DNA from 4 places in the Arthrobacter sp. R3-55 genome. Region 1 is predicted to be linked to each of the others. Evidence: riboswitches for the same ligand, from Rfam matches in the RefSeq annotation. Region 1 holds a riboswitch; each other region holds the start of a gene.
What was found. Region 1 has a riboswitch for thiamine pyrophosphate ahead of M1D51_RS02500 (ECF transporter S component). Riboswitches for the same ligand answer to the same signal wherever they lie in the genome.
Positions count from the first base shown of each region.

Region 1 (4,238 bases):
CACCGAAAGCCGCCGCTTCTCGCCCCCGGAGAGCGTGTAGGGGTTGGCATCCACCAGGTGTGTGAGTCGCAGCCGCTCCAGGAGCTCGTCCACGCGTTCCTCACCGTGGCCCAAATGCCTGGGACCAAACATCAATTCGTCCAGCACGTTGCCTGTGACAAACTGGTGCTCCGGTTCCTGGAACACCGTGCCGATACGGGAGATCAGCTGCTCCGCTTTCCACTTGAACGGGTCAATACCCGCACCCTCGGAAAGCTCGACGGCGGCACTCACCGTACCGTCCACCGGCGCCAAAAGACCGGCCAATGTGAGCGCAAAAGTGGACTTGCCGGCACCGTTCGGTCCTGTGACCGTCAGGGCTTGGCCTGCCCTGACCTGTGCACTGATCCCGGATTGCGCGGGGACGGGCGGTATGGTTTTGAAGCCCTTGCGCCGCGGTTTTTCCCGGGACACGGCCAGATCCTGGGTTGCCAGGAGAAGCTGCGCGGTGTCGGGCTGGTTCAGGCGGCCCCTGGTTGCAGGAACGTACCCCGGCACCCAGACACCGGCCGACATCAGCATGGTGCGGGCTTCGGACAGGACCTGGTCCGGTGGGCCGTCCAAGAGGACGCCGGCGGTTGACCCAGGCGCCAGGACCACAATCCGGTCCACCAGGTCCTTCCATACGGACACCCGGTGTTCCACAACCACCAAGGTGGCACCGGTCTTATCCAGGCAGCGCCGAACAGCATCACGGACTTCCAGCACTCCGGCCGGATCCAGGTTGGCCGTCGGCTCGTCCAAGAGGATCAGGCCGGGGCGCATCGCCAAAATACCGGCAAGCGCAAGGCGCTGCTTTTGGCCTCCGGACAGTGCCGCCGTCGGGTGATCCAGTGGCAAACCGCCGCCGGCAGCGGTGCGCAACCCGACGTCGTCGAGCGCTTCATGGACGCGGGACCAAATCTCCTCGCGCGGAACGGCAAGGTTTTCCGCGCCGAAAGCGACGTCGTCACCCACCCGGGACAGCACCACTTGCGTCTCGGGGTCCTGCTGCATCAGCCCTGCGCGCCCACGTTGCTCGCGGGGCGCAACACCGTCGATCAGCAGGGAGCCGGTCTCGTCAGAGTCGTCTTCCTCATCGCTCAGCACGCCGGCAAGGGCATGCAGGAGCGTGGACTTGCCGGCACCCGAAGGCCCCAGCAACAGCACGCGCTCTCCCGGTTCAATCCGGAGATCGAGGCTTTGAACGGCGGCTTGGGCCCGGCCGGCATGCCGCCAACCCCAGCCCTCAGCTGAGATGGCGGCAGGCCTCACCGTGCCGCTTTGCGTGGCGGACATCAGCTGAAGACTGGCTCCGAAGCGGCCTTGCGCGATGCGAAGGAGCTCAGCACGCCGGTCTTTGCCAGGCCGCGGGTGGCGATCCAGGACAGTGCGCCGGCGATTATTGCACCGGAAATCGTGGTGAAGGTGATGTAGGCCAGTTTGTCGACGGCCTCGTAGGCAATGTTCCAGCCCCAAGGCAGGAAGGAGTCGTTGAGACCGCAAAAGAGGCCCGCACCGGCGCCGGCAAGGAGGGCAGCCGGCAGGTTGAACTTCTTGTACCGGAAAGCGGCAAAGATGAGCTCGGCACCCAGACCCTGCAGAACGCCGGAGATGAGTACCGTGGTGCCGTACTGCGAACCCATGATGAGCTCCCCTGTAGCCGCAACAGCTTCACAGAAGAGCGCTGCCCCTGGCTTGCGGATAATGAGCATGCCCAGCACTGCGGGGATCATCCAACCACCGGCGATCAAGCCTGTCAGGGGCGGATATGTCGCGTTCATGGGGATGGACACCAGAGCAGCGCCCTGGGACCAGGCCCAGAAGATCACGCCGCCGGCAATGGCGATCAAGGCCGCCACAACAATGTCTACAACACGCCAGTTATAACTGGTCTTCTTCACGTTTACCGTGGTCATTTTCTGCCTCCTGAGGTTACAGGAGGGGAAAGTGCTCCCCGGATCCCGGGATCGGCTTGCGCCGCCCGTTTCCGGACACTCTGAGAAGCTCGACTCCCTTGCGCCGGTACTAACCGGATCAGGTTCGAGGGTCTGCGGCTGTCCGCACTCTCAGCGCCCTCGCGTCACCTGCATCTCTGCAAGGAACGACGGCGGCGCTCCCCTGTCGTTATCAAATCTGCCCTGATGGGCTGGTTCAGTTTACACCTGGGCGTGTTGCCGGCGCTGGCCCCCTGCCGGAATGCGGTCACAATCGGCTCTGCCCGTGCCCGTTGCGAGGCCCGCTCTGCGCCCCACCCCCGGGATCTCACACGCACACCAGGCCCCACAACAAAACCCACCCACGTTGCGAGGCCCGCTCTGCGCCCCACCCCCGGGATCTCACACGCACACCAGGCCCCACAACAACCCCCCCTACGTTGCGAGGCCCGCTCTGCGCCCCACTCCCGGGATTTAGCACGCACACCAGGCCCCACAACAACACCCACCCACGTTGCGAGGCCCGCTCTGCGCCCCACCCCCGGGAATTAGCACGCACACCAGGCCCCACAACAACACCCCCTACGTTGCGAGGCCCGCTCTGCGCCCCACCCCCGGGAACTAGCACGCACACCAGACCCCACAACCCGACCTGAGAGAATGAACCAGCAGAATCCACCGCGGCAAAAGGGGCACCTCCATGACTGACCTTCCCCAGCACGACCTCCCCCTTCCCACTGATGTATCCGAACCCCGGCTCGCTGCCAGCGTCATCCTGCTCCGCGATGCACCCGGTGGTCTCCAAGCGTTCGTCCAGCACAGGGTGAGCACCATGGATTTCGCGGCCGGAATGGTGGTCTTCCCGGGAGGCCGGGTGGATGCTGCGGACGAGTCAGGCTGGGACTACCCAGCGGACCTGCTTGAACGCCACGCCGCCGCCTGGCATTCAAGCTCAATCGGCACCGACCATTCACAGGCGCCCACCCGTGCCGGCACGGTCCTCAGTGCCGCAATCCGTGAAGTCCAAGAGGAGTCCGGGCTGAGCATCAGCGCCACGGATCTCCGCCCTTGGGCCAACTGGATCACGCCCACGGACATGCCGAAGCGCTTTGACACCTATTTTTATGTTGCCAAACCGGCCCCGGAAGCTACCCCCCGGCATCAAACCACGGAGGCGTGGCAGTCGTTGTGGATGCCCGTGGATCAGATCCTGGAATCCGAAGCAGCCGGGACCCTGAAGCTCATGCCGCCCACGTATTACCTGCTCAAAGAAATTGCGGAGTTTGAAACCGTTGAGGCTGTGTGGTCCGCAGAACACGCGGTCGTTCCGGTACTGGCACCGGCGGGTTCGCTGGCTGCGTTTCTGAAGGAGCGGGAAAGCCGCCGCTAGCGCTTGGGTGGGCCCACGGCCAGCTAGGCTGGGGGCATGAACCTCTTCTTCAAGCTGCTGGGCACCGGAGTGAGCCTCGGAGCAGGCTTCGTCGGTACAAAACTCGTCAACAAAGGGTGGGAAAAGGCCACTGGCAACAAGCCGCCCCTGGGCAATGACGACATGGAGACGAGCTTGCGTTCCGCACTGACTTTCGCCCTGATCTCGGCCTTCGTCAGCACGCTCATCCAAGTCCTGGCGAGCAGGGGCACTCAGCGCGCCATTGCACGCTTCGCCAAGACCCACGACATCGTCTAGGCACCAACAGAAGCAACGCGGGGTCACTTCCTGCCCATCCCTCAGGGGATTCAGGGCCGGAGGTGACCCCGCGTCGTTCTAACGTTCCGTGGGCTCTTGCCCCGCAGCTGCCCGCTGCACAACGGCCTCGAGTTCATCCTTCGTGAGCATCTCGCGGTGGCCGTGCTTGGTGCGGTAGGCGGAGCGGCCCACCATGTGGGCGGACACCGGTGCGGTCAGCAGTTGGAAGATCCATGCCACCAGAAGGACAGGCCACACCCACCACGTCCGCATCTGGAGGCCGATCGCGGCAAGCATGAGGAACAGTCCCAGAACCTGCGGCTTGGTGGCTGCGTGCATGCGGCTCATGAGGTCCGGGAATCGCAGCAAACCGATGGCAGCACCCAGGGACATCAGCGCACCAACCACCAGGAACACAGCGGTGACGGCATCGATCACGGCATCCACGCCGGTTGCGTCAGGACTCATTGCTCTGTTCCCTCCGTTCCGCGACGAACCGTGCAACGGTCACCGATCCAATGAACCCGATCACCGCGAGGGCCACCAGCAACATGAGGTTGTTGAGGTGCCTGTTCATTGCCATGTCGATTGCAAGG
Region 1 is NZ_CP096423.1:513,365-517,602, reverse strand. Features, by position in the region: gene M1D51_RS02505 (ABC transporter ATP-binding protein) at 1-1,317, opposite strand, end outside; gene M1D51_RS02500 (ECF transporter S component) at 1,317-1,937, opposite strand; TPP riboswitch at 2,015-2,151, opposite strand; gene M1D51_RS02495 (NUDIX hydrolase) at 2,656-3,345, shown strand; gene M1D51_RS02490 (DUF4235 domain-containing protein) at 3,382-3,642, shown strand; gene mnhG (monovalent cation/H(+) antiporter subunit G) at 3,721-4,110, opposite strand; gene M1D51_RS02480 (monovalent cation/H+ antiporter complex subunit F) at 4,100-4,238, opposite strand, start outside.

Region 2 (4,238 bases), 1.0 Mb from region 1:
TTGCTGGGCGCGACGAAGCTGGAGCCGGCGGTGGTCTCCCAGGAAACCTCCAGCAGGAGGAACCCGCCGTTGAGCGGCTTCATGTAAGCCATTTCCGGGATTTCGGTGGTGTACCCGGTGTTAAGGATGGTGACGTTGACGGTGTTGCCCTCGGACACCGTGACCTCGAAGGAGTTGCCGTCACCGGCAGGGCCCTGTGACGGGGCCGGGGCTTCCTGCGAAGCCGACGGTGCGGCGGGGACGGGCTTGGCCTGTCCTTGGACCGCAGCGGCCATCAAAGTCAGGGACAACACGGTGGACACGATTCCAAGAATCAGGCCGACGAGCCAGACAACGAGCGTGATGATCCACGCCTTCTTCTTATTTTCCGGATAGCCCTGCAGCGGGCGGCCTTCCTTGTCCCGCGCATTGCCGGTCAGCGTGATGATGAGGTCCACGATGGACCAGATGCCGAGCCCGCCCGCCGTGAGCAGCTTGGCAATGCCGGTGCCGATCTTGCCCAAGTAGAAGCGGTCGACACCGAGGCCACCCAGAAGCAAGGACAGGAGCCAGGTGACCATGAAGGACTTGGCGGGGGTGCCCGTGCCGGGTGCACCGTAAGGGCTGGAAGAGATCCCTGGCTGATACGGGGACGGCGGTCCGCCCTGATACTGGCCCTGGTTGCCGTAGGCACCTGATGCAGGCGGTACTGGGGGAGTTCCGTTCCCGTTGTCGGGCATGGGCGGGTAGCTGGGGTTACTCATGAATCATCCTTCAGGGAATGGGTGCGAGGAGGAGGACACATGGCCCGCAGGCAGGCCGGACGGTCAACTCACTTCCAGTAAGCCTAGTAGCACCCCCGTCTCTGCCGGCAAACCATCAGGGAGGCTTGTGGATAGCCAGGGATACTCTTGGACCATGGGCACTTCCCGGGACGTCGCAGATTCTGCGGGACAACTCGCGCCTGAACTGCTGGGCGCCATGGCTTACGGAGAATTGTCCGCTTTCGGCCGGCTTTCATCCGACTCCCGATTCGCTCCAACCCTCCACGACAGATCGGTGCTGGCCAAAATTGCGGTCGGAGCCTACGGAAACTTCGCGTTGTTGAGTGATCGGCTCACAGAGATGGGCCTCGATCCTGAAGAGGCCATGATGCCCTTCCAACGCTCCTTTGACCACTTCCATGAACGCACCAAACCCGCGGACTGGTTCGAATCCGTGATGAAGGCCTACGTCATCGACACCGTCTCCTCGGACTTCTACCGCGCTGTAGCCACCTTCCTTGACCCCGCAACACAGCAATTCGTGGAGCGGGTGGCTTCACCTGACCAAGCAACGGAAGTGCTTCGTGTCCTGCTGCGGCGGGCCTTGGCCGATGACCCGCGGCTGGCTTCACGCTTGGCGTTGTGGGGGCGCCGGTTGGTGGGGGAAGCGCTCACGCAGGCGCAAAGGGTGGGCATGGAGCACCCACAGTTGGGCCCGACACTGAAAAGCGGTGGTGACGCCCGTGCGTCAGTCAAGAGAATGACAGGCGAGCTGGCCGAGCGGCACTCGCGCCGGATGACGGGACTGGGCCTCACCGCATAGCGGCGTGGCGGGGACTAAGCCTGAACTGCCTGTATCAGGCGGCGTCCAGCGCCTCCAGCAACGACTTCGCTGCCGTCGTCGGGTCCGTGGCTTCGGTGATGGCACGGACCACCACGATCCTGCCGGCCCCGGCAGCCACTACCTGCTCGACGTTGCTGAGATCAATCCCTCCGATGGCAAACCACGGCAGGTGCACGGCGCCGTCGGTGGTCTCCTCCGCACGCTTGCTGGCTTCTGCGGCATATGTGACCAAGTCCAATCCCACAGCTTCACGGCCGGGTTTGGTGGGTGTCGCCCAGAGGGGACCAACGCAGAAATAGTCCAGGCCTCCATCGCCCGGGGAGGCTGCGATGGCCGCATTGACCTGCTCAGGGGAGTGGGTGGACAGGCCGATGGCGGGCTGCGGCAGCAACGTTCGAGCCACCCCCAAAGGCAAGTCCTTTTGCCCGATGTGGAACACCGGAGCCCCGGAAACACTGGCAACATCGGCGCGGTCATTGACGGCCCATAGCCGTCCGTGACGTTCGGCAACTCCGCGCAGGACCGCCAGCAACTCCAACTCTTCGGCAGCTTCCAAGGTTTTGTCGCGCAGCTGGATGATGTCCACTCCGCCTTCGAAGGCGGCATCAACGAAGTCTTCAAAATCGCCTTGCCGTCTCCGGGCATCAGTGCATAGATACAGGCGGGCGGTGGCGAGGGCGTCAGTCGGGGTCATGGAAACCAGAGTAGTTCCTCTAAACTGGGCACGTACTGCGGGAGCCGCGACGTCCGTTATATGACTGTCCGGCTGAGAGGGCTTCAGCGCCGACCGCTTGACCTGATCCGGCTAGTACCGGCGTAGGGAAGGAAACCGGAATGGCAGATTCCCGCCACACCACCATGCATGCCGATGTTGCCGTCATTGGTGGCGGCGTCATCGGCTTGGGCGTCGCTGACGAAGCCCGGCGGCTGGGCCGCTCAGTGGTGGTGATCGATCCCGCACCGGCTACCGGAGCCACGTTCGCGGCCGCCGGAATGCTGGCCCCCGTCAGCGAACTGCACTACCAGGAGGAAGACCTCCTGGAGCTGATGCTCGAGTCGTCCCGGTTGTGGCCGGCGTTTGCGGCCAACCTGGGTAGCAGAGGGCAAGACACCGGATACCGCACGACGCCGACGCTTGCCGTGGGTGCCGACGCCGCGGACCGCCGGGCGTTGGCAGATCTTCGGGCAGTACAGCTTGCTGCCGGCCTGGAGGTTGAGCCGTTGTCCCTGCGCGACGCCCGCGATCGCGAGCCACTCCTCAGTCCACAGATCTCCAGCGCCTTCGATATTCCCGCGGACCACCAGGTGGATCCCCGGAAGCTGGCCTCATGCCTCCTGTCGGGGTTGGCAGCCCACTGCGCCGGTGACTCCACATGGGTCCACGGTGCCGCGGGCGGTTATGCCGTAACTGCCAAGGCAAACAGCTTGCTGTGGGACGGAGATCGCGTAGCAGGAGTGGAAATCGAGGGTGATGGCACTGTCCTCGCCGCGGAAACGGTGGTGGCAAACGGGCTGGGAGCGGCCGGACTGGCCGGACTCCCGGACGGTCTGACCCTGCCCGTGCGCCCGGTGTACGGCGACATCCTGAGGCTTCGGGTTCCTAAACACCTTCAGCCGCTCCTCAGCTCCACGGTCCGCGGAATGGTCCGTGGAGTGCCCGTCTACATCGTGCCCCGCGACGACGGCACCGTGGTCATCGGGGCCACCCAGCGCGAGGACGGATTGTCAGCGTCCTCCCAGGCGGTCTCAGCAGGCGGCGTCTACCAGCTGCTGCGGGACGCCCAAGTACTGGTCCCCGCAGTGGCCGAACTCGAACTGCTCGAAGCAACAGCCCGGGCACGCCCCGGAACACCGGACAACGCTCCGTTGCTGGGGCGGGCAGCCGGTCCCACCGGGGATGTTGACGGCCTGGTGATCGCCACGGGGTTCTTCCGGCACGGAGTCCTCCTGACGCCCGCAGCGGCACGGATCGTGGGTGAGCTGATTAACGGCTCGTCAGACCACCGGTGGGCAGCTTTCCGCCCGGACCGTTTCAGTGCAGCGCGGGTTCATTGATGGGCCATCAATGAACCTGCGCCGCCCTAATCTCGAGAACAAGGAAACAGCATGAACATCAAACTCAACGGATCCGATCACGCAGTGGCCGATGACGCATCGGTCAGCACCGTGGTCACCGCCGTCACGGGCCGGGTCCTGGACCACCGCGGACAGGCGGCCGACGGCGGCAAGCTGGGTGTCGCCGTCGCCCGTAACTCCGAAGTGGTGCCGCGGAGCCAATGGGCTGCAACGGCGCTCGCCGACGGAGACGAACTCGAACTGGTAACAGCAGTCCAAGGAGGCTGAATCATGACAACAGCAAATACAGAGGTCCGCACGGACGCCCTGGTGATCGACGACGTCGTCCTCGGCTCCCGGTTGATCATGGGCACCGGGGGAGCCCCCAGCCTGGATGGGCTGGGCGCGGCGCTCCTGGCCTCGGGGACTGAGCTCACCACCGTTGCCATGCGCCGCTACTCACCGGCGGAAACGGGATCGCTTTTCCAGCTGCTGGTGGACCACGGCATCCGCGTGCTGCCCAACACCGCAGGCTGCTTCACAGCCAAGGACGCAGTGATGACTGCGGAACTGGCCCGGGAAGCCTTGGAAACTGA
Region 2 is NZ_CP096423.1:1,539,996-1,544,233, forward strand. Features, by position in the region: gene M1D51_RS07260 (TM2 domain-containing protein) at 1-743, opposite strand, end outside; gene M1D51_RS07265 (ferritin-like fold-containing protein) at 898-1,566, shown strand; gene thiE (thiamine phosphate synthase) at 1,601-2,281, opposite strand; TPP riboswitch at 2,309-2,427, shown strand; gene thiO (glycine oxidase ThiO) at 2,422-3,642, shown strand; gene thiS (sulfur carrier protein ThiS) at 3,694-3,930, shown strand; gene M1D51_RS07285 (thiazole synthase) at 3,934-4,238, shown strand, end outside.
Region 2: linked by a shared signal. The riboswitch ahead of thiO (glycine oxidase ThiO) and the one ahead of M1D51_RS02500 (ECF transporter S component) in region 1 are both predicted to bind thiamine pyrophosphate.

Region 3 (4,238 bases), 1.5 Mb from region 1:
GGTACTGTGCGTTGGAGTCACGACCGTTGCGAGTGGAACTCGCGCCTTTTTTGTGTGCCATGTGAAATGCCTGCCTCTAAATTTCTGGGGAAACTGAAAAACCTGAACAGCGGGTAACGAGAGTTACGCGATGCTGGTGATCTTGATCTTGGTCAGTTCCTGACGGTGACCCTGACGCTTCCGGTAGCCGGTCTTGTTCTTGAACTTCTGGATGACGATCTTCGGACCACGGAGGTCCTCAAGGATCTCAGCCGTCACCTTGACGTTGGCCAGTTCCGCAGCTGCGGAGGTGACCTTCTCGCCGTCAACCAGGAGCAAGGCGGGCAGCTCAAGCGTGCTGCCGGCTCCACCGGGGACGCGGTTAAGCGTTACGTAGTCTCCAACGGAAACTTTTTCTTGGCGGCCGCCTGCGCGGACAATCGCGTACACCACTTGGGTACTCACTTCTCTCGACGTTTATAACTAAATTTGCGTGCGGAACCTGAACCGGAATCGGGCTTGGTTCGCGCTGTGCCTCAACGCCGTGGACTTCTGATCGAAGTCCGCGAGTCATCCCATGAACAATTCCAAGGGGCATAACCCAAGTGTTGGCGTAAGCACCGAAGATCAAGATTACGCTAGTTTGACCTTCAGCTGCAAATGAGGCCGGGTCCGGAGGCTACCACGTGACTTGCATCACCCGTTGTAACGGACTCTCCCGGCACCGTGCCCATACAGCCTACAGGGTTTGGGCCCAATTAACGCGATTTTGCCCGCGACGCGCTGTGACAGCGCTGATATCCGGCAATCAGTGCCCCTCGTCAGGACAGTCCGGCGAAGAGCCTTGGAGCATCGAAGAACGCAGTTTCGTACCGGCAGGACCACGTAAAAGCCTCCACCATGGCTGCCCGCTCTGCCTCCGAAGCTGCCGCGGCAGCGCCATCCGTGAAATTGATCGCATTCCTTGTGGCAGCGGCAAAGTCTTCGTCAGCGTAGGTCCTGAGCCAGTCGGCGTAGGGGTGCCCTGCCGGGGCCCCTGCCTCCAGGAACGCCCCATGAAGCTGTTGGCCGACCTCCGCGTACAGCCAGTAGCACGGCAGGATGGCCGCGAGCAGCACGGCGTAACTGCCGGTGGCAGAGGACGCCAGCAAATGGTCCACATAGGACTTCGTGACCGGTCCGGTCACCGATGACGCCTCCCGGGTGCTGAGCCAGTTCCTGTGCAGTTCGGACTCTACTTCGAGGCACTGCTGCGACGCTTTGGCCCAGAACAGCTGCTCCTTCTCGGTAGGAGCAAGGGCTCCAGCACGCGCCAGGACCCTGGAGTATCCATTGAGGTAGATGGCGTCCTGGGCTAAGTAGTAATTAAATGCTTCTTCGGGGAGGTCTCCCGTTTTCAGGCCGTCGATGAAGCTGAGCTTGTAGATTGCCTCGAGCTCCGGCGTGGCCTCTTTCCAGAGCGCAGCAGCGAAATCCCCCGGCCTGAGCACCTTTTGGTGGTGGAAGTGGTGAACCGGCCCGCTTCCGCGGCCGACGTCCAGACTGTCCGAATGCAGCAAGGCCCTGAGCAGCCACGGCTTGACCTCACGCAAGGAAGACTCCCAATCGCCGGTGCGCGCCTGGACAGTAGCCAGGGCCGAGGACAACGAACACCCTGTTCCGTGGCTGTTCTTCGTCTCCACGCGGGGTCCAAAGACCTCAATAACGTCCTGACGCAGGAGTCCACTGGTGTTGACCAATGCATCCGGGCATTCTGCCCCCGCCAAGTGCCCGCCCTTGACCAGGACCGTATTGCCGCACTCAGCAGCGAGGCGTTTGCCCTGGTTCAGGGCCGAAGCCCAGTCAACTGCCTCGGGCTCCCCCAACAGCATGGCGAGTTCGGGCAGGTTGGGGGTGATCAGGTCGGCCAAGGGAAGGAGGGCACGCAGTGCCGTCTCGGCGGAGGCGCGCAGGAGTCGGTCGCCACTGGTGGCCACCATCACCGGGTCCAGGACCACGACGGCGGGACGAACCTCCTCGAGCCAGCTGCGGACCTCGTCAATAACCGCTGCATCGCCGAGCATCCCGATCTTGACGGCATCGATGGCGATGTCCGTACTGATGGCTTCCAATTGCCTGCGCAGGAAATCCACCGGGGGAACATGGACAGCACTGACGCCCAGGGTGTTCTGGGCGGTCAGTGCGGTGATGGCCGCCATGCCGTAGCCGCCGTGGGCAGCGATACTTTTCAGGTCAGCCTGGATACCGGCACCACCGGAGGGGTCGGAGCCCGCGATGCTCAGTACACGGGGCGTCTCCGGTCCGGAAACAGCCAGCGGATACACAGGAGGATACGACGATACCGTCATGGGGACATCCCTTCGCCGGTGCTAACCGGACAGGTTCAACGGGTCTGGATCTCAGCCTGGCCCAATGCCCGGCACCCCGTGTCAGTCCACCAGCGTAGCCGGGCAGCAGCCTGGCCCGGCAACTGCGCCACGCTGAAGACCGGATATGACCGTTGAGAGCGCACAGCAAAGGGCCCCGCAATACCCGCCTGTGACGGTTACTGCAGGGCCCTTGCGGATCAGGTGCTAGAGCTCCGAAGCTGGTACGCCGACGCCCAGGATGATGGGCTCCGCGGACGGAGCCTTCTTGGCCGGCTCGGAAGGTGCTTTGGCCTCGTGTGCCGTTCCACTCGCTGCCGAAGCAGTGACCTCGTGGTGTTCAACGCTGGTTTCATTGGCCGCACCCTGGGCCCGGCTCGCACTGCGGTTACGACGTCCTCGGCGGGACTTTGAGGCCGCAGCAGCTTCCGGATCCACTTCGGCAGGCTTCGACGCGCCGGTTTGCGGAGCTTCGGCCGCCTTGGGAGCGAGGACCTCTTCGGGGTTCCCGGCAGGAGCCGCACCGAGGTGGGAAAAGGCTTCGGCCAGAAGGTCCAGGCTCATCACCGGTTTGGCTGCCGGTGGTTCCTCATGGTGTTCCCCGAACGGCAACGCAACCTCTTCGCCACCAAAACGCAGGACCGGCGTCGACCGTGAATCCCGGCCGGCGTCCTGGTCTGCTTCGCGGGCGCCCTGCCCGCCGGACTCGCTCCGGGCTGCAGAATCACCCGGTGCCTGGTGCTGACCGGCCTCCCGTGCCTGCTCTTCGGCGCGGTGAACTTCGTCGTCATGCAGGTGGGCGGCATGGGCGGCAGCGGCAATCGTAGCCAGTGCAGCCCGGGTTGCCTCAGCCTTGGCCTGCCGGGCCGGATCCTGCGGTTCGGTGGAGGCAGGAGGCGCGGCCGGTGCGGTGTGGACCGGAGCCGGGGCTTCCGCGATGGCCTGTCCCCCGCCCTTTCCACGGCGGCGCTTGCGCTCAGTCCGGGCTGTGGGCTGCTGCGTTTCAGTATGGGGACGGTGGTGCTCAGCGGCCACGACGTTGGCCCGGCGGTGCTCCACGGGTTCGTCGTGGGTCACCACGCCGCGGCCGGCGCAGTGCTCGCACTGCTCCCCGAAGACCTCCAGGAGGCCGGTACCCATGCGCTTACGGGTCATCTGAACCAGGCCCAAGGAGGTCACTTCGGCCACCTGGTGCTTGGTACGGTCACGACCCAGGCACTCAACCATGCGGCGGAGGACGAGGTCGCGGTTGGATTCAAGGACCATGTCAATGAAGTCGATGACAATGATGCCGCCGATGTCACGCAGGCGGAGCTGGCGAACAACTTCCTCGGCAGCTTCAAGGTTGTTCTTGGTGACGGTTTCCTCGAGGTTTCCGCCGCTGCCGGTGAATTTGCCGGTGTTGACGTCCACCACGGTCATGGCTTCTGTGCGGTCAATGACCAGCGAACCGCCGGACGGGAGGAACACCTTGCGTTCCAGCGCCTTGTGGATCTGCTCGTCAATGCGCCAGGCAGCGAAGATGTCCTGGTCCTTGGTCCACTTCTCGAGCCGGCCCACCAGGTCAGGGGCAACGTACGTTACGTAGGCCTCGATGGTGTCCCAGGCGTCATCGCCGGAAACGATCAGTTTGGAGAAGTCCTCATTGAAGACGTCACGGACCACCTTGATGGTCAGGTCCGGTTCGCCGTAGAGAAGTTCAGGAGCCAGGACCTTGGTGGAAGACGCTTGCCCTTCGATGCCTTCCCACTGTGCACGCAGACGGTTGATGTCATGGGTCAGTTCTTCTTCGGATGCACCCTCGGCAGCAGTGCGGACAATGACACCGGCGTTTTCGGGCAAGCGGTCCTTCAGGATGCGCTTGAGACGGTTGCGTTCGACGTCGGGAAGCTT
Region 3 is NZ_CP096423.1:1,967,380-1,971,617, reverse strand. Features, by position in the region: gene rpmA (50S ribosomal protein L27) at 1-61, opposite strand, end outside; gene rplU (50S ribosomal protein L21) at 124-432, opposite strand; gene M1D51_RS09215 (bifunctional hydroxymethylpyrimidine kinase/phosphomethylpyrimidine kinase) at 801-2,327, opposite strand; TPP riboswitch at 2,318-2,416, opposite strand; gene M1D51_RS09210 (Rne/Rng family ribonuclease) at 2,553-4,238, opposite strand, start outside.
Region 3: linked by a shared signal. The riboswitch ahead of M1D51_RS09215 (bifunctional hydroxymethylpyrimidine kinase/phosphomethylpyrimidine kinase) and the one ahead of M1D51_RS02500 (ECF transporter S component) in region 1 are both predicted to bind thiamine pyrophosphate.

Region 4 (4,238 bases), 1.4 Mb from region 1:
GTAGGTGATGACGCCCGTTTTCACGTCATCCTTGTTTGGAAGGCCCAAATGTTCCTTGGGCGTCACATAACAGAGCATGGCAGTCCCGTATCTGGCGATCTCGGTGGCACCGATGGCTGAGGTGATGTGGTCATAGCCAGGGGCTACATCGGTGACCAAAGGTCCCAAGGTGTAGAACGGAGCTCCCTTGCAAAGTTCCTGCTGCCGTTCCACGTTCTCCCTGACCAGGTGGAACGGCACATGGCCCGGTCCTTCCACCATGACCTGGACATCGAACTCCCACGCCCGCTGCGTCAGCTCGGCCAGGGTGTCCAATTCGGCAAACTGGGCGGCATCGTTGGCGTCGGCGATCGCACCCGGTCGCAGGCCGTCGCCCAGGGAGAAGGCGACGTCGTAGCGGGCGAAAATTTCGCAGAGCTCGTCAAAGTGGGTGTACAGGAAGTTTTCCTGGTGGTGCGCCAGGCACCAGCCGGCCATGATCGACCCGCCGCGGGAGACGATTCCGGTCACCCGGTTGGCCGTCAGGGGCACATAGCGCAGCAGCACGCCGGCGTGGATGGTCATGTAGTCCACGCCTTGCTCGCATTGCTCCATCACGGTGTCCCGGAAGATCTCCCATGTCAGCTTGTTGGCTTCGCCGTTAACCTTTTCCAGGGCCTGGTAGATGGGGACGGTCCCGATCGGGACAGGGGAGTTGCGGATCAGCCACTCCCGCGTGGTGTGGATGTCATCACCGGTGGAAAGGTCCATGACGGTATCGGCACCCCATTGTGTAGCCCACTGCAGCTTGTCCACTTCTTCTGCGATGGAGCTGGTAACTGCCGAGTTACCGATGTTGGCATTGATCTTCACCAGGAAGGCTTTGCCGATGATCATCGGTTCTGACTCGGGGTGGTTGATGTTGTTGGGAATGATGGCCCGCCCCGCGGCTACTTCGCTTCTGACCAGCTCAACATCACAGTTTTCCCGCAGTGCGACGAACTGCATCTCAGGAGTCACCATCCCCTGCCTGGCATAGTGCATCTGCGTGACGGTCCTACCTTCGACGGCGCGTCGAGGCACTGGTTTCGCGCCCTTCCATTCCGCTGATGCTTCCCCGCGCCTAACCGCGGACCTTCCGTCATCGAGCAGGTTTCGTTGCCGCCCGGAGTAGGCCTCGGTGTCTGCGCGGTCCTCGATCCAGGCAGCGCGGAATGGTTCCAATCCCATGATGGGGTCACTGCCGGGACCTGCCGTGCGGTACACCTGGAACGGGTGGTTGGCTTTGCCGTTCGGGGAAGGTTCCAGCGCGATCTCCGTGAAGGGAACCCGGATTCCGTTCTCCTTATCCTCGCGGTAGGCCAAGGAATGGGACTTCATGGCCTGGGTCGCGGATCCAACCGCATTTTGGGCAGGGCTGTGCTGTGTTTTGGTGGTGCTCAAAGGATTACTCACTTCCTTCGCCGGCATTACCCGGACAGGTTCAACGGTCGCAGACTGCTTCAGTCCGATCTCAGCCCCTGCAAGGGCACCCGTGTGGTCGTAGACGAAGCTACCACAGCTGCCAACAGGCACCCAGTCACATGCGTGCACCAACCTTCAAGGCACTGCGGCAGACTAGGCTTTTTCCATGGCCACCATCGAATTTTCCGGACCCGTGCTCGTCTCGAGCAGCGAGGAACGCCACGGGATGTGGTCCGTGGACGGCATCCTGACCTTTGTCCGTCCCGCGAAGGCGCCGGACCGTGTACTGGATGGCTGGGTCCTCCCGGGTTTTGTTGACGCTCACTGCCACATTGGTCTGGGAGTGGGCGGCGCCGTTGGCGAGCAGGCCACCTTTGCCCAGGCCCGGGCCGACCTCGACGCCGGTACGCTGTTGATCCGCGACGCCGGGTCTCCCAGCGACACCAGATGGGTCCAGCAGCGTACAGACTTGCCCCGGCTGATCCGGGCGGGCCGGCACATTGCCCGGAGCCGGCGGTATATCCGTGGGTTGGGCCACGAAATCGAACCCGGCGATCTCGTCGAGACGGTTCGGAAGGAAGCCCGGGACGGTGACGGGTGGGTGAAGTTGGTGGGGGACTGGATTGACCGGGGCCACGGCGATCTCGCCGCCTCGTTCCCGGCCGACATCGTGAAGGACGCCATCTCCGCCGCCCACGATGAGGGCGCCAGGGTAACCGCGCACTGCTTTGCCGAGGACACCATCGACCACATGCTAGATGCCGATATTGATTGCATTGAACATGCAACGGGCCTGCTGCCGCGGCACATTCCCCGCTTGGTGGAGCAGTCCGTGCCGATCGTTCCCACGCTGGTCAATATCGCCACCTTCCCCGATATTGCCGCCCAGGCTGCTCCGAAGTTTCCCGACTACGCGGACCATATGATGCGTCTGTGGGAGCGGCGGCGCGAGCGTGTGCTGGAGGCCTTTGAGGCGGGCGTGTCAATCTACACGGGCACGGATGCCGGCAGTGTGATCAGGCACGGCAGGATCGCCGATGAGATGAAAGAACTGCACGACGCCGGCCTGCCGCCGGCGGCGGTCCTGGACGCCGCAACCTGGGGCGCCCGTGAGTGGCTGGGAGCCGAAGGGATCAGCGAAGGGGCGAGCGCCGACGTCGTGCTGTGTTCCGAGGATCCGCGGCTCCGGCTGGAGAGTGTTTCCCGCCTCCAACACATTGTTCTTCGTGGTTCACTGGTTCGTTAGGAATAAATTGAAGCTTCAAGTAATTTAGTCTGTAGAAGGTGTCGATAGGCGGCACCGCGGAAACAGGAGCTTCGCATGACCACACCATTGAGCCAGGATCTTCTGCCGGCTGAACTCACCATGGGCACGGTAATGCTCAAGGTTGGCGACATGAAGGTCATGAGTGACTATTATCAGCGGGCCCTTGGCCTGGAAATCGTGGCCGAGCAGGACGGCGGTTTGTATCTTGGGCGCGTCGGGAAGCCGGTGGTGCATCTCGCTCCGGCGTCCGGCCTCCGGATTCCAGGCCGCGGGGAGGCGGGTCTGTTCCATACGGCCATCCTGTTCGAAGACCAGCCGTCCCTGGCCGCGACGATCGCTACCGCCGCCGAATACGAGCCCCGCGCCTTTGCGGGCAGCGCCGACCACCTGGTCAGCGAAGCGTTCTACTTCACAGACCCCGAGGGCAATGGCATTGAGCTCTACTATGACAAGCCGCGGGAACTGTGGCAGTGGGACGGCAAGAGCGTGGTGATGGACAATGTGGCCCTGCCGCCGCAGCGATTCCTCCAACAGCACCTCAACGAAGCTGCGGTGACCGGCCAACACCAGGCGGCGGCGGGAATCGGACACGTCCACTTGCAGGTAGGTGACGTCGCAACTGCCCAGCGCTTCTATGTGGAAACCCTTGGTTTTGAGCGGACCGCGGGCTGGCATGGTCAGGCGCTGTTCGTTTCCGCCGGCGGCTATCACCACCACATGGCCATGAATGTCTGGAACAGCCGTGGTGCCGGCCCCCGGAAGGACACTCTGGGTCTGGGGGAAGTGCTCATTGAAGTCCCTGGTGCCGAGGACGTAGCCGCCCTGGCGGATCGTTTGAAGGTTGCAGGCGTGGAGAATCATCACACCGGTGCCGAGCTTCACTTTGAGGATCCGTGGCGGAACAAGTTGCGGGTCGCAGTTCGCTAAGCCGCGTCGCATCTGCTGCACTAGGCTGGGCAGTGACGGCACGGAACCATTCGGGTTGTGTGCCGCCGCCCCGTCAGCACGAAGGAATGAGAGTACTTTCCATGGGCTTTGCCGAAATTTTTGTTGCCACCCACGATGAAGCACTCAAGAGGGCAGCTGCCCTGGACAAGGGCGCCGACGTCGCCGGCCCCGCCGTCAGGATTGACGGCATCACTGACTTCGAAGTGGAGCAGTTGGGCGACCTCGCGGGCCAAGCGGTCCACGCAGCGGGTGCTGATTATGAACTTGCCCTGGTTGATGTGACCAGTGACGCGCTCCTCGGAGTCCCCGAGGCCATGGTGCGTGCGCTGGCCGAACTGCTGACCTATGAGAGCGAAGGTGACTCCAACGTCCTCGACGACGTTGCTGCCGCCTGGGCTGCCCAGGACGACATGCCCTTTGATGCCGCCCAATCCCGCCAGTACGTTCAACAGTTGGCTGCCCTGGCAACCGACGTCGAGAAGGTTGAACGTTCCGGCCTCTACGTCTGGTCCGAATAGCACCCGGGCCCGCGCTCGGGCCCCAGTTTCCACCCTCGGGTGAGCAACAACACACGGACCCA
Region 4 is NZ_CP096423.1:1,883,606-1,887,843, forward strand. Features, by position in the region: gene thiC (phosphomethylpyrimidine synthase ThiC) at 1-1,422, opposite strand, end outside; TPP riboswitch at 1,418-1,525, opposite strand; gene M1D51_RS08780 (amidohydrolase family protein) at 1,610-2,689, shown strand; gene M1D51_RS08785 (VOC family protein) at 2,765-3,637, shown strand; gene M1D51_RS08790 (hypothetical protein) at 3,739-4,176, shown strand.
Region 4: linked by a shared signal. The riboswitch ahead of thiC (phosphomethylpyrimidine synthase ThiC) and the one ahead of M1D51_RS02500 (ECF transporter S component) in region 1 are both predicted to bind thiamine pyrophosphate.